2 regions of the Rhizobium aouanii genome follow, and region 2 is predicted to be linked to the other one. Evidence: riboswitches for the same ligand, from Rfam matches in the RefSeq annotation. Region 2 holds a riboswitch; the other holds the start of a gene.
The links. A riboswitch is a leader RNA that binds a small molecule or an ion and turns the genes downstream of it on or off. The one in region 2 is predicted to bind S-adenosylmethionine.
Positions count from the first base shown of each region.

Region 1: it holds a riboswitch for S-adenosylmethionine, as region 2 does, so the genes downstream of both, metA (homoserine O-acetyltransferase MetA) here and V8P77_RS33975 (O-succinylhomoserine sulfhydrylase) in region 2, are expected to answer to the same signal.

Region 1 covers NZ_JBAMYD010000027.1:36,746-44,557, forward strand. Annotated here, with positions in the region: gene V8P77_RS32195 (ABC transporter ATP-binding protein/permease) at 1-1,753, opposite strand, end outside; SAM riboswitch at 1,868-1,945, shown strand; gene metA (homoserine O-acetyltransferase MetA) at 1,994-2,917, shown strand; gene V8P77_RS32205 (aldose epimerase family protein) at 3,144-4,166, shown strand; gene V8P77_RS32210 (GntR family transcriptional regulator) at 4,329-5,102, shown strand; gene V8P77_RS32215 (SIS domain-containing protein) at 5,099-6,130, shown strand; gene nagA (N-acetylglucosamine-6-phosphate deacetylase) at 6,130-7,281, shown strand; gene V8P77_RS32225 (SIS domain-containing protein) at 7,299-7,812, shown strand, end outside.
Region 2 covers NZ_JBAMYD010000034.1:8,854-16,665, forward strand. Annotated here, with positions in the region: gene V8P77_RS33955 (aspartate aminotransferase family protein) at 1-504, shown strand, start outside; gene argF (ornithine carbamoyltransferase) at 547-1,461, shown strand; gene V8P77_RS33965 (Hsp33 family molecular chaperone) at 1,553-2,545, shown strand; gene apaG (Co2+/Mg2+ efflux facilitator ApaG/CorD) at 2,808-3,200, opposite strand; gene V8P77_RS33975 (O-succinylhomoserine sulfhydrylase) at 3,463-4,647, opposite strand; SAM riboswitch at 4,690-4,768, opposite strand; gene V8P77_RS33980 (2'-deoxycytidine 5'-triphosphate deaminase) at 4,842-5,936, shown strand; tRNA gene V8P77_RS33985 (tRNA-Gly) at 5,996-6,069, shown strand; gene V8P77_RS33990 (hypothetical protein) at 6,097-6,375, opposite strand; gene V8P77_RS33995 (methyl-accepting chemotaxis protein) at 6,652-7,812, opposite strand, start outside.

The sequences.
Region 1 (7,812 bases), on a different contig from region 2:
CGGAGCGGCCGATATAGATCATGCCGCTTTCGGGCATCGAGGTGAGCAGTTTGGCCATCGTTTCCTGTAATTCCGGCTCCATGCCTTCCAGCACTTCATCGAAGATGACCCAGCGCGGGCGCACGAGAAGCAGCCGGGCAAATCCGATCGCTTTCTGCTGGTCGCTGTCGAGCAGCTTGTCCCAGCGGGCGCGGGTTTCGAGCCTTGCGATCAGCGAATGGAGACCAACCTTGTCGAGGGCCGCCTCGACGTCGGCTTTCTCGTAGGTTTCGGGACGTTCGGGGAAGGCCAGCGCCTCGCGCAGCGTGCCGCCGGGAACATAGGCAACCTGCGGAACGAAGAGCATGTCGTCGATCGGCGGCAGGCCTATCGTGCCGCTGCCGCACGGCCAGAGGCCGGCCATAGCCTGGAAGAGCAGCTTGCGATTGACGCTGTGATCGCCGTTGATCATGATCTTTTCGCCGGCCTTGATCACGACATTGGTTTCACGCAGGCGGAAACCGCCGCATTCCTCGATGTCTTCGCCGACCTTGGCGACGATCACCACAGCCTTCAATGTCAGCGTGTCTGGCGCGGTGTTTTCATAGGCGATGCTGTCCTTCAGGTCGAAGTCCTCTTCCATCTCGACCAGCGCCTGGCGGAAATCGGTGACGCGCATCAGCGTGGCGCGCCATTCGGCGATCGGACCGAAATTGGAGACATACCAGCGCAGCGCCGTGTTGACCTGGTTGAAGGCACCGACCGACATCATCAGCTGGCCGAGGGTGAGGCCGCCGGAGAAATAGGCGGGGGCGGCAACGATGATCGGGATGACGATCACCAGCCAGCCATAGCCGGCCGAAACCCAGGTGAGATTGGTATTGGCCATGGCAAGCCGCTTGACGACTGTCAGGACCGAGCTGATATCGGTGTTGATGCGCCGACGCTCGTTCTCCTCGCCGCGGGCAACAGTAATTGCCGGCATGTTTTCGTTGGCGTGCATCAGCGTGAAGCGAAGCTCGGCTTCTTTCGAGAAACGGTCGGCATTGAGCTTCACCAGCTTGCGACCGACGACCTGGCTCAGCACCGAGGCGGAAGCGGCATAGAAAATCGCCGCCCAGACCATGTAACCCGGAATGGAGAAGCTATGGCCGCTAATGCGGAAGATGAACCCGCTCGAAAGCTCCCAGAGCACGCCGATGAAGCTCACCAGGAGAATGGTCGACTGCAGCAGGCCGAGAACCAGTCCTGTCGTGCTTTCGGCGAGGTTGCGGGAATCCTCGTGCAGCCGCTGGTCCGGATTGACGCCGATCAGTCCGCTGGAGGCAAGCCGCAGCGCCCGCTTGCGCTTCAGCCACTGGTCGACGAGATCGCGTGATAAGCCTTCGCGCATATAGAGCGCCGTCATCTGGTTCAGCCAGGCCTGCAGCACGTTGAGCAGCAGCAGCGTGCCGGCGATCATCGCGAAGATTTCGAGTTGGTGGAAGAATTCGCCGAGGTCGCGGCGCTCCAGCGAGTCGTAGAAAGGAGCATTCCACTCGTTCAGGATGACCTGGCCGTAGGATGTCGCCAGGATGACGAGGATCAGCACGGTCGCCAGAAACAGCACCTTGCCACGCACTTCCGAATTCCAGAATGCTGAGAACATGACGCCGAGGCGATATGTCAGGCTTAAATCATACCCTACCCTATCCTGCCTCCGGATGCCCGGCCTCCCCTCGATTTTATCTGCCATTACGCTTTTCCAAATCGCCCATACCCTTATAAATAACATGGTGGCGTTACCGGTCTATCAACAGATTCTATCAGTCATTAAAGTGTGATGATGCTTGCATGAGTCTCTCCTGCATGCATTCGCCAGTTGATTCGCAATCCGACTGGGTCTAATTAAGGCCTCCGTGGTGATTTGGCCGGCCGGCTTGCAGCCACGTTAAAAAAGTCGCTAAAGGGCCGCGTGCGGACCGGTAGCGATTTTTGTCGCCGCCGGTTTTTTGTTTTTGATCGAGTGACCGCAATGCCCATCAAGATCCCCGATACGCTGCCCGCCTTCGAAACCCTGGTTCAGGAGGGTGTGCGGGTGATGACCGAGACGTTGGCGATCCGTCAGGATATCCGACCGTTGCAGATCGGGCTGCTCAATCTCATGCCGAACAAGATCAAGACCGAGCTGCAGATGGCCCGCCTCGTCGGCGCCTCGCCGCTGCAGGTGGAGCTGTCGCTCATTCGCATCGGCGGCCACAAGGCGAAGAATACGTCCGAGGATCATCTTCTAGCCTTCTACCAGACCTGGGAGGAGGTAAAGCACCGCAAGTTCGACGGCTTTATCATCACCGGGGCGCCGATCGAGCTTTTGCCCTATGAGGACGTCACCTATTGGCCGGAGATGCAGGAGATTCTCGACTGGACGGAAACGAATGTCCATTCGACGATGAACGTCTGCTGGGGCGCGATGGCGGCGGTCTATCATTTTCACGGCGTTCCGAAATACGAGCTGAAAGAGAAGGCCTTCGGCGTCTACCGCCACCGGAACCTGAAACCTTCCTCGATCTATCTCAACGGCTTTTCCGACAATTTCGAAGTGCCGGTGTCGCGCTGGACCGAAGTGCGCCGCGCCGATATCGAGAAATCCGAAAGCCTGGAGATCCTGATGGAGTCTAGCGAAATGGGCGTCTGCCTCGTGCACGAGAAGAGAGGCCGGCGGCTCTACATGTTCAACCATGTCGAATATGATTCCACCTCACTTTCCGACGAGTATTTCCGCGACGTCGATGCCGGCGTGCCGATCAAGATGCCACACAATTACTTCCCGCATAACGATCCGGCGCTTGCGCCGCAGAACCGCTGGCGCAGCCATGCGCATCTCTTGTTCGGCAACTGGATCAACGAAATCTACCAGACGACGCCCTTTGATGTGGAAGAGATCGGCACCGATCTCTGATCGTTGCCGATCACGCCGCGAGCCGATGCCGCCGCATCACTGCTGCGGCTTTTCTTTCTGATCCGCCGGTTGCGGATCGAAGCAAATCCGGGCAGGTTCCTGTCCTGAAGCCTACCACACCGCGCGTCTTCGCCGGACGTGCAATGCACACTTTCAATCGCTGCACATTCCTCAAATCGATTCCGAATTGAGGAATTTGCAGCAGGGACAGAATGGACGGTCGATCATGTCGGATAAGTTGGAGCGGGACGTTTTCGGGCAGACGCAGGCGGGCGAGACCGTCTATCGCGTCGTGATCAAGGGCGGCGGGCTGACGGCCAAGATCATCAGCTGGGGCGCGGTCATCCAGGATCTGCGTCTCGAGGGACATGATGCGCCGCTGCAGCTCGGCTTCGACGATTTCGACAGCTACCCCCTCTATTCGTCCTACTTCGGCGCGACGCCCGGCCGCTGCGCCAACCGCGTCGGCGGCGGCAGGTTCACGCTTGACGGCAGGGACTATCAGCTCGAGCCGAATGAGAACGGCGTCACGCATCTGCATGGCGGCAGCGACAATATCGCCAAACGCAATTGGACGATCGTCGAGCATGACGTCGACCGCGTGGTGCTGAAGATCGTCGATCCCGATGGCCGCGCCGGCTATCCCGGCAATTGTACCATCCAGGCGACGTTCTGGGTGCATGGCAATGGTGAACTGTCGATCACCTACGAATCGACCAGCGACCAGCCGACGCTCGCCAATGTCTGCCAGCACGCCTATTTCAATCTCGACGGCCGCGAAGACGCGCTTGGCCATGACATCATGATCGCCGCCGATCACTATCTGCCGACCGATGAGAAGCAGGTGCCGACCGGTGAGATCCGTCCCGTCGAGGGCACGGAATTCGATTTCCGCGAGATGGCGCCGATGAAGCGTTTCGTCGGCAGTGAGCAAGCGTTTTACGACCACAATTTCTGCCTGTCCGGCGAACGCACTGCCAAGCGGAGCGTCGCGCTTGCCCGCAGCCTTTATTCCGGTGTGTCGCTGGAAGTGCGCAGCACGGAGCCAGGCGTGCAGTTCTATGCCGGCTTCAAGCTCGATGTCGGGGCGCCCGGCATCGGCGGGCGCAAATACGGCCCATTCGCCGGCTTCTGCCTGGAGACGCAGGTCTGGCCGGATGCCATCAATCACCAAGGTTTTCCGAATGCGGTCCTGCGCCCCGGCGAAGTGCTGCGCCAGGAGACGGATTATATCTTCACCAAGAACTGAGGCCCTCCAGCGCCGCGCGTTTCTAAACGCGCCGCGCTGTCGACGCACGGCTGTCAAATTTGAGCGTTATGAAACCCTTGCTGGTCCGCCGGCGAGGGTTTTTTCGTTCCGCGCTCGATTCTGCCTTGCCGATTGGTTCTATATAGGCTCTATTGTGTGCCCATGGATAGAACCAATCTGATAGCGGAACTGAACAGCCGCGGCCTGCGTGACGAGGCGTTGACCGGGCCGCTCTACAAGCGGCTGGCGCAGACGCTGACCGGCCTCATTCAGGAAGGGCTGCTGAAGCCGGGCACCGCACTCCCGGGTGAGCGCGACCTTGCCGAGGCTCTGAAGCTCGGCCGTGTCACCGTGCGCACCGCCTATCGCGATCTGATGGCGTCAGGCGCACTGGAATCACGCCACGGAAGCGGTACTTTCGTATCGAGCCGGGTGGAACGCATGGAACAGTCGCTCTGGCGGCTTTCCTCCTTCTCCGCCGACATGCGCTCGCGCGGGCGTCTGCCGGCCGCACGGATATTGTCGCGGGCGGTCAACACGCCGTCGCCGGAGGAATCCTTCCTGCTCGGTCTCGGCGGCGACGAGCCGGTGCTGAGACTCGACCGCTTGCGCCTTGCCGACGGCCTGCCGCTGGCGATCGAACGCGCCGTGGTGCCGATCAAGTTCCTGGGGCACGATGCCGGCGGCGAGGGATCGCTCTATGATGCGCTGACGGCCAGCGGCCACAGGCCCGTGCGCGCGCTGCAGCGGCTGACCGCGGTCACGCTCGACCCGTCCTCCGCCGCGATCCTGAACGTCAAATCAGGCGCGCCGGCGCTTCTGATCGAACGTGTGTCGCGCCTGGAAGACCAACGCGTCGTCGAATACACCCGCTCGCATTATCGCGGCGATGCCTATGATTTCGTTGCCGAATTGAGAATCGGAGATGACCTATGAATGACAACCAGTCACTGATGCTGCAGGAAGCCGGCCAATCGCCCGAGGTGGTCGCCACGCTGCTCGAAAAGGAAAAACCGGTCTTTGCCGAGATCGCCCGGCTGTTTTCGTCCGCTCGCCCGAGCGTGGTGACGACGGCGGCGCGCGGCTCCTCGGACCACGCCGCCACCTTTTTCAAATATCTGTTCGAGATCACCTGTGGCGTGCCGGTCGCCTCGGTCGGCCCGTCGATCGCTTCGGTCTATGGCGCGGCGCTGCATCTGAAGGGCGGTGTCCATTTCACCGTCTCGCAGTCGGGTGCCAGCCCCGACATCGTCGCGCTGCAGGACGCAGCTAAGAAGGGCGGAGCGACGACAATCGCCGTCGTCAACGTCACCGACAGCCCGCTTGCGAAACAGGCCGATATCGTTCTCGGCCTCAATGCCGGCGCGGAAAGGAGTGTCGCGGCGACGAAATCCTTCATCGCCTCGGTCGCCGCCCTTGCCGGCGTGACGGCTGCGATCGGCGGCGCGTCCGATCTGCAGGCCGCGCTCGGCAAGCTGCCGGGGGCATTGTCGGCGACCGCCGGGATCGACACGGCGGCGGCCGAGGAGGTGCTCTTCAACGCGAGTTCGCTCTATACGGCCGGCCGCGGCCCGGCCTTCGCGATCGCTCTCGAAGCGGCGCTGAAGGCCAAGGAAACCTCCGGCCTGCATGCCGAGGCCTTCTCGCTAGCGGAACTGATGCATGGTCCGATGCGCCTGGTGCAGCCGGGCTTTCCGATCGTCGCCTTTGCGCCTGACGACGCGGCCTTCGCCAACAATGTGCAGGCGCTGGAACGCCTGCAGAAGCTCGGCGCCACCACCGTCGGCTTCTCGGCGCAGCCGCTTTCCGGCGTCCATCTGCGCGTACCGACGACGGGCAACGGCCTCGTCGATCCGCTGGTGTCGCTGCTTGTCTATTACCGGCTGATCGAGTCGGTGACGCGCCGCAAGGGCTTCGATCCCGACAAGCCGGCAAACCTGCTCAAGGTGACGGAGACGGTCTGATGGCGCGCAAGATCTTCCTCGGCGCCCGCATCTTCGACGGCGAGCGCTTCCATGACGACAAAGCCCTCATCGTTGCCGACGGCCGCATCGAAGCGATCGTCGCAAGAAATGATCTGCCGCACGGCGAGGTGGTGACGCTTGCCGGCGGTGTTCTGTCGGCCGGCTTTATCGATGCGCAGGTCAATGGCGGCGCCGGGCGGATGCTGAACGACGAGCCTTCCGTTGCCTCGATGGACATTATTGCCGGCGGGCACCGGCCCTATGGCACGACGTCGCTGCTGCCGACGCTGATCACCGACACATCAGAGGTCTCCATTGCCGCCATCGAGGCCGCCAAGGAGGCAGTGAAAATGAACCGCGGCGTCGCCGGCCTGCATCTCGAAGGCCCGCATCTGGCGCCTGCGCGCAAGGGCGCGCATCTGGCCGAACTGATGCGGCCGGTGGAGGATCGCGATGTCAAAGCCTTCATCCGGGCGCGCGAGGCGATCGGCACGCTGCTGGTCACCATGGCCGCCGAGCAGGTGACGGTTGCCCAGGTGCGCGCGCTTGCGGAAGCCGACGTCACCGTCAGCATCGGGCATTCCGATTGTTCGAGCGAGGCGGCGGAAGAACGTTTCGATGCCGGCGCGCGGGGCGTCACGCATCTCTTCAACGCCATGAGCCAGTTGGGACACCGTGCGCCTGGTCTCGTCGGCGCGGCGATCGATCATCCTTCGACCTGGTGCGGCATTATCGCCGACGGCTATCATGTCGATCCCAAGGCCTTGCGCACGGCGCTACGCGCCAAACGAGGCGAAGGCAAGCTGTTCTTCGTCACCGACGCAATGTCGCTCGTCGGCTCGGAGAAGGATTCGTTCACGCTGAACGGGCGCACCGTTCGGCGCGAAAGGGGCGGCTTCTGCTCGAAGCTGGTGCTGTCCGACGGCACGCTGGCCGGTTCCGATGTCGACATGATTTCGACGATCCGTTACGGCGTCACCTATCTCGACCTGACGCTCGCCGAGGCCTTGCGTATGGCGACCCTTTATCCGGCCCGGTTTCTCAGGCTTGGCGATCGCGGCCATCTCTCGCCGGGCGCGCGTGCCGATCTCGTGCATCTCACCGATGCGCTTGCCGTCACCGCCACCTGGCTCAGCGGCGAAGCGGCCTGAAATCAAGGATAAGCCGGATGACTGATATCACTGATGCCTATTTCTCCAACCTCATCGGTCGGCTGGAAGAACTGAAGCAGACGCTTGCCCAGCCGATGGCGCAGGCAGCAGCCGTCATCCTCGATGCTGCCCGCGGCGACAAGCGTGTCTATGTCTTCGGCACCGGCCATTCGCATATGCTGGCGGAAGAGGTGCACTATCGTGCCGGCGGACTCGCCTTCACCGTGCCGGTACTCGTCGGCTCGGCCATGCTGCACGAGGGTGCGGTCATCAGTTCGGTCTATGAGCGCACGCAGGGCCTGGTGCGGCCGATGCTGGAGCGTTACGGCATGCAGCCGGGCGATGTCATCATCATCGCCTCCAATTCGGGGGTGAACGCCGCGCCGATCGAGGCCGCCGACTATGCGCGCGAAATCGGCGCAAAGGTGATTGCCATCACCTCGATTGCCTATTCCTCAGCGATCGCCAATGGCCGCCGACGGCTCGCCGACGTGGCCGATGTGGTGCTCGACAACGGGCTGCCACCGGGTG
Region 2 (7,812 bases):
TGGTCGGGCATCACCCCCGACATCATGGCTGTCGCCAAGGGCATCGGCGGCGGGTTCCCGCTCGGCGCCTGCCTTGCCACCGCCGAAGCCGCCTCCGGCATGAAGGCTGGCACGCATGGCTCGACCTATGGCGGCAATCCGCTTGCCATGGCCGTCGGCAGCGCCGTGCTCGACATCATCCTTGCCGATGGCTTCCTCCAGCAGGTGCGCGACGTAGCACTTGTCTTCCGCCAGGGCCTCGCCTCGCTGAAGGATCGTTATCCCGATGTGATCGAAGATGTGCGCGGCGAGGGGCTGTTGCTCGGCATCAAGGCTGCCGTTCCCTCAGCCGAACTGCTGCAGGCGATCCGCGCCGCCCATCTGCTCGGCGTGCCCGCCGGCGACAACGTCATCCGCCTTCTTCCGCCGCTCGTGGTCACCGCCGAGGAAGCCCGCGAGGGCCTTGCCCGCGTCGAGCGCGCCGCCGAGAGCATCCGCGCTTCCAAGGTCAAGAAGACGGCTTGAAGAGATTGCCGCCTTCGGGCGCAGCACAGGTAAGAAGACGATATGAGCCCTAAACATTTCCTCGATCTCTCGGCGGTCACGTCAGCCGATCTCAGAACCATCATGAACGATGCGCTCGCCCGCAAACAGGCCTTCAAGGCCGGCACGGGCGACAAGCCGCTCGCCGGCAAGATGCTGGCGATGATCTTCGAGAAGCCGTCGACGCGCACCCGTGTCTCCTTCGACGTCGGCATGCGCCAGCTCGGCGGCGAAACGCTGTTCCTGTCCGGCACCGAGATGCAGCTTGGCCGCGCCGAGACGATCGGCGACACCGCCAAGGTGCTGTCGCGCTATGTCGATGCGATCATGATCCGCACCACCGAGCATTCCAGGCTGTTGGAGCTTGCCCAGCATGCGACCGTACCTGTGATCAATGCGTTGACGGATGACACCCATCCCTGCCAGATCATGGCCGATATCATGACCTTCGAAGAGCATCGCGGCCCGATCAAGGGCAAGACCATCGCATGGACCGGCGATGGCAATAATGTGCTGCATTCGCTGGTCGAGGGTGCCGCGCGTTTCGGCTATCGCATGAACATGGCCGTGCCCCTTGGCTCGGAGCCCAAGGATCACTATCTGAACTGGGCCCGCAATGAGGGCGCCGAAATCATGCTTTGCCATGATGCCGACCGTGCGGTCGCCGGCGTCGATTGTGTGGTGACCGATACCTGGGTCTCCATGAATCAGGAACATCGGGCCCGGGGTCACAATGTCTTCCAGCCTTATCAGGTCAACGCGGCCTTGATGGCCAAAGCCGGCAATGATGCATTGTTCATGCATTGCCTGCCCGCCCACCGCGGTGAGGAAGTGACGGATGATGTGATCGACGGTCCGCAATCCGTAGTCTTCGATGAGGCGGAAAACCGCCTTCATGCGCAGAAGTCGATTCTTGCTTGGTGCCTGGGCGCGATCTGAACCATAATCGGACGTCGCGAGTCACAAACTCGCGACCGCGCGAGCGAAGGGCACGCTGGCCCATCGCTCGGAAAACCAGGAGTGAAAAGCCATGGCAGAAGCTGCAGCCGCCCTCGGCCAGTTCGATTTCGCCGGCGATGACCATGTCGTCCCTTTCCAGGTGGAGGGGCTGGATGTGCGTGGTCGCGCCGTCCAGCTCGGCCCGATGCTCGATGCGATCCTAGAGCGCCATCATTATCCAGCACCCGTTGCCCGGCTGCTTGCCGAAGTCGTCGTGCTGACGGTGCTGCTCGGCACCTCGCTGAAGTTCGACGGCAAGTTCACCGTGCAGACCAAGGGCGACGGCCCGGTCGATCTTCTCGTCGCCGATTTCTCGACGCCGGAAAATGTCCGCGCCTATGCCCGTTTCGATCAGGCGCTGCTCAACAAGGCCGTCGAGGCGGGTGAAACCGAGCCGGAGCAACTGCTCGGCAAGGGCATTCTCGCCTTCACCATCGACCAGGGCAAGTTCAGCCAGCCCTACCAGGGCATCGTTCCGCTCGACGGCACCACGCTGGAAGAAATTGCCGGGGTCTATTTCCGCCAGTCGGAGCAGATCCCGACGCGTGTCCGCCTTGCCGCGGCCGAACTCTTCGACCGTGACGATGCGGGCAAGCCGCGCCATCGCTGGCGGGCAGGCGGCCTCGTCGCCCAGTTCCTTCCGGAAGCGCCGGAGCGCATGCGCCAGCCGGATCTCCACGGCGGCGACGGCGACACCGGCAGCCGCCCGCATGGCGACGACGACGCCTGGCTCGAAGCGCGTTCGCTGGTCGAGACCATCGACGCCGATGAACTCACCGATCCGCTGGTTGGAACCGAGCGGCTGCTGTTCCGCCTGTTCCACGAGCGCGGCGTGCGCGTCTACGAACCGCGCGCCGTCTTCGATCGCTGCAGCTGCTCGCGCGACAAGATCAAGGGCGTGCTCAAGGGCTTTTCGGCCGAGGAGATCGAGGCCAGCCAGGAAAACGGCGAAATCGCCGTCACCTGCGAATTCTGCTCGACCACCTACCGGTTTGAGCCGGCCGAGCTTCAGCCGGCTGAATAGTTGACACCACTGCTGTCCGGTTCGCGCGAGTGGCTGCCCCTCACCCTAACCCTCTCCCCGTAAAAACGGGGCGAGGGGACGTGCCCTACGAAAGGTTGGTGGGGAACGGAGAGCTCGCGACACGTCCCCTTCGCCCCGCAAGAGCGGGGAGAAGGTGCCGGCAGGCGGATGAGGGGCAGGCCTCGGCAATCTCCCAGGAGCCGGGCGTCGAAGATCTCAGGAACGTGGCGCTGACGGAAAATGACGTCTCAATTGATGCGCCTCAGTTCAGCACGCGCAGCAGCCCAGGCGAATCCAGCGAGAAGGCGGGGATGTCGACATCGAACATCTCGCCGTCGTCCGTTTCCATCTGATAATGGCCGAACATCAGCCCTGAGGGCGTGTCGAGCGGGCAGCCGGAGGAATATTCGTAGGTGTCGCCGGGGCTGAGCCGCGGCTGTTCGCCGACGACGCCGGGGCCGGTCACCTCGTCCACCTGGCCGTTCTGGTCGGTGATGTTCCAGTAACGGTTGACCAGCCGAACGGCTATGTGGGAATTGTTGCTGATGACAATCCGGTAACCCCAGACATAGCGGTCGTCTTCCGGATCGGATTGCTCCTCCAGATAGAACGGCTCGACGACGACTTCGATCTCTCTTGTGAGGGCGCGATACATGCCTTGCACCTTAGTCAAGATATGTTACCCGTATCTTATAAGAGGCCCTGTCCGTCAAGAAACGGAACAATAATCATCGCTGAAATGGCTGCGATCCGCAGGGTTTTCGATCGTTAAGCCTAATTGTCAGTGTTAATTCCGTTGCGGAACGCCGCGGCGGGCAAACTTGTTCCCCCGGCCTCACCCAGTGAGGTCCGGCACGGTCTCACCTTGGTGAGATCCGGCCGAACCCGGGTGGGGTCCGGCCGTTTATGACTGTCGATCAGGCCGAAACCTTGACAAGCGCCTTCGCGAAATCCTCGATCAGGTCGTCGGTATCCTCGATGCCGGCCGAAAGGCGGACCGTGCCCGGAGAAATGCCGAGTTCGGCGCGCGCCTCATCCGTCAGGTTCTTGTGCGTCGTTGTCGCCGGATGGGTGATCAGGCTCTTGCTGTCGCCCAGATTGTTGGAGATCTTGATGATCTCAAGCGCGTTCTGCAGCGCAAAGGCCGCATCCTTGCCGCCCTTCAGCTCGAAGGCGACCAGCGTCGAGCCGCCGGTCATCTGCTTGGCGATGATATCGGCCTGCGGATGGTCCTTGCGGCCCGGATAAATCACCTTGGCGACCTTGCCTTGCTCGGCCAGGAAATCGGCGATCTTTGCCGCATTTTCGGTCTGCTGGCGCACGCGCAGCGGCAGCGTCTCGATGCCCTTCAACAGCGTCCAGGCGTTGAACGGCGACATGGCCGGGCCGGTATGGCGGAAATAGTCGTGCAGGTTCTCGTCGATCCATTCCTTGTCGGAAAGCACGACGCCGCCGAGGCAGCGGCCCTGGCCGTCGATATGCTTGGTGGCGGAATAGACAACGATATGGGCGCCGAGCTCCAAAGGCTTCTGGAAGAGCGGTGTGGCGAAGACGTTGTCGACGACGACCTTGGCGCCGATCTGGTTGGCGAGCTTGGCGACGCCTGCAATATCAATCACTTCGAGCGTCGGGTTGGTCGGGCTTTCCAGGAAAAACACCTTGGTCTTTGGCGTGATCGCCTTTTCCCAGTTGGCCAGATCCCGGCCGTCGATAAGCGTGCAGTCGATGCCGTATTTCGGCGCCAGCGTCTCGACGACCCACCGGCAGGAACCGAAGAGGGCGCGCGCGGCGACGATATGATCGCCTGCCTTGAGCTGGCAGAGGATCGCCGCGGTGACGGCGGCCATGCCGGAAGCGGTGGCGCGGGCGTCTTCGGCGCCTTCGAGCATGCACATGCGCTTTTCGAACATGTCGTTGGTGGGGCTGCCGTAGCGGGCGTAGATGAAGCCCTCCGTCTCGCCCTTGAAGCGGGCTTCGGCCGCCTCCGACGTCTCATAGACGAACCCTTGGGTGAGATAGATTGCCTCGGACGTCTCGCCATATTGCGAACGCAGCGTGCCACCGTGGACGAGTTGGGTTGCCGGGCGCCAGGTCTTGCTCATGCCATCACCTTCACATAACAAAAAAACCGGTCGCAAAAGCAGACCGGTTTCAACCCGGTCTTTTTAGCCACTTGTTTAACGTGGCTGCAAGCCGACCGGCCAAATCACCACGGGATAATTCTGCAATACTGCTGTTAGCTGCTTGCGTCAATTCCCCGATTTTGGTTTTGTCGGCGGCAAATGATGGATGAGGCATGATGGCTCGCGAAACGGGAATTCTGGCGGATCGCGCGATCTCCGCGCTGTTCGAAACGGGGCGTCTGATCTCCGAACGAGAGCTGGACCGCGACCAGATCCAGCCGGCAAGCCTGGACCTGCGCTTGGGCGGCAAGGCTTTTCGCGTGCGCGCCAGCTTCATGCCAGGCCCCTCGCATCTGGTGTCCGACAAGCTCGACCGGCTGAGCCTGCATGTGATCGACCTCTCCGAAGGCGCGGTGCTCGAAACCGGCTGCGTCTACATCGTGCCGCTGATGGAGAGCTTAGCGCTGCCGGCCGACATGTCGGCCTCGGCCAATCCGAAGAGCTCGACCGGGCGCCTTGATATCTTCACCCGCGTCATCACCGATTACGCCCAGGAATTCGACAAGATCCCCGCAGGCTATTCCGGCCCGCTCTATCTCGAAATCAGCCCGCGCACCTTCCCCATCGTCGTGCGCCGCGGCTCGCGCCTGTCGCAGATCCGTTTCCGCGTCGGCCAGGCCCTGCTCGGCGAGCCGGAACTGTTGAAGCTGCATGAAAGCGAGACGCTGGTCGCCAGCAAGCTGCCGAATGTTTCCGGCGGCGGCATTGCCCTGTCGATCGACTTGGCCGGAGACAAGGACGGCCTGATCGGTTATCGCGGCAAACATCACACTGCCGTCGTCGACGTCGACAAGAAGGCCGAGCACGACCTCTTCGATTTCTGGGAGCCGCTCCACAGCCGCGGCCGCAACGAGCTGATCCTCGATCCCGACGAGTTCTATATCCTCGTCTCGCGCGAGGCAGTGCATGTGCCGCCGGATTATGCCGCCGAGATGACCCCCTTCGATCCGCTGGTCGGCGAATTCCGCGTCCACTATGCCGGCTTCTTCGATCCGGGCTTCGGCCATGCGCCTGCCGGCGGGCGCGGCAGCCGCGCCGTGCTCGAAGTCCGCAGCCACGAAGTGCCCTTCATCCTCGAAGACGGCCAGATCGTCGGCCGCCTCGTCTACGAACACATGCAGGAAAAGCCCGCCAGCCTCTACGGCTCCGGCCTCGGCTCCAACTACCAGGCCCAGGGCCTGAAGCTCTCGAAACACTTCCGCATCTGAGGCTTCCCGGCGGCCGCGACTTGACAGCGGCCCCCATCTGTTGGAAATCTCGCTTCATCGCGGGTGTAGCTCAATGGTAGAGCAGCAGCTTCCCAAGCTAAATACGAGGGTTCGATTCCCTTCACCCGCTCCAGCTCCCAGCAAACCATGCCTGATAAACCTAATCCCCAAAAAACCGGATCGGCTTGTATTGCCGATGCGCGATGATCAGGCTCCGGTCGGGCTGGATGATGTAGGTTTCCTCGACCTGCCGGCCGTACTGGTCGATGAAATCATGCGGGAAAGCGGAGCCGGGGGGTGATTTGGTGAGTTTGGTGCGCGGCTGGCCGCTATAGGTGATGCTTCCGGGGATGGGTTCGAGGCCCGGGCCGCTGTAGCTGACGGTGTTGCATCCCGCCAGGACGAGCGTGCCGACGAGGCCGATGATTGCAGCTTTCATGTCCATCCCTCCCTATGCCGTGGATAATATCACTCTACGCCTCCCCGGATAGAGTTCACGACACGGATGCCCATGATGCGCCTCAATCCTTCGGGAAGCATCCCCGGGGACGTCGTGGTCAAGCGACCGGACGCGACATCCACCTATTGATATTAGGGCGAAGATCCGGTTCCTCCAGGCGTGATGACCCTCGTCGAGATCGGCTGGCGGCCGGGTTAGGTCCCCAAACAGAAAGGGCGGCCGCAGCCGCCCTTGCCAATGCCTGTCTTGACCGGCTCAGAATTCCGTCCAGTCGGGATCCTGGCTCGACGATATGCTGCTGCCGGCGCCGAAGGCGTTGGCGATCTTCTGGCCGAGCGCGCGGGCCGGTGAGGCGGCCGGGCGGGCGGTGCCTTCGCGGGCGACTCGTATTGGAGCTGCCCTGGCTGCCGGGCGGGCGGCAGCGCGTGCTGTGGCGATTGGCGCGCTGGCGGTGAAGCCGCCGGTGCCGGTCAGCCTGAACTGGCCGAGCAGGTTGTTGAGCGCTGCCGCTTCCGTTGCCAGATTGTGGCTGGCGGCGGTGGATTCTTCGACCATCGCCGCATTCTGCTGCGTGCCTTGGTCCATGGTGTTGACGGCAGTGTTGATCTCCTGCAGGCCGATCGACTGTTCGCGGGAGGCTTCGGCGATCGCGTGGACGTGCTGGTTGATCTCCTGCACCTCTTGGACGATCGCGTCGAGCGCCTTGCCGGTTTCGCCGACCAGCGAGACGCCGGTCTGCACATGCGAGCCGGAGGTGCTGATCAGCGCCTTGATCTCCTTGGCAGCCTTGGCCGAGCGCTGGGCGAGCTCGCGCACTTCCTGGGCGACGACCGCAAAGCCCTTGCCGGCATCGCCGGCGCGGGCGGCTTCGACGCCGGCGTTCAAGGCCAAAAGGTTGGTCTGGAAGGCGATGTCGTCGATGACGCCGATGATGTTGGAGATTTCACCGGACGACTTCTCGATCTGCTGCATGGCGGAGACGGCCTTGCGGACGACCTCGCCTGACTTTTCGGCGCCGAGGCGGGTACGGGCAACGAGCTGGCTCGCCTCCTCGGCCCGCTTGGCGGCGTCGCGCACCGTCGTGGTGATCTCCTCCAGCGCCGCTGCCGTTTCCTCGACGGAGGCCGATTGCTGTTCCGTGCGCTGGGAAAGCTGGTCCGCGGAGGAACGAATCTCGTTGGCGCCGGCGCCGATCGCCCGGGCATTGGCGCCGACCGTATGCATGGTTTCGTTGAGCTTCTCCACCGAGTTGTTGAAATCCTCACGCAGCGCATCGAGATGCGCGACGAACGGTTCGGCGATATGCGAGGCGAGATCGCCGGCGGCAAGGCGGCGCAGGCCGTCGCCGAGTGCGGTGACGGCGCGGTCGAGTTCGGATGCTTCGCGGGCTTTCTGCGCCTCGCGGTCGCGGCGCTC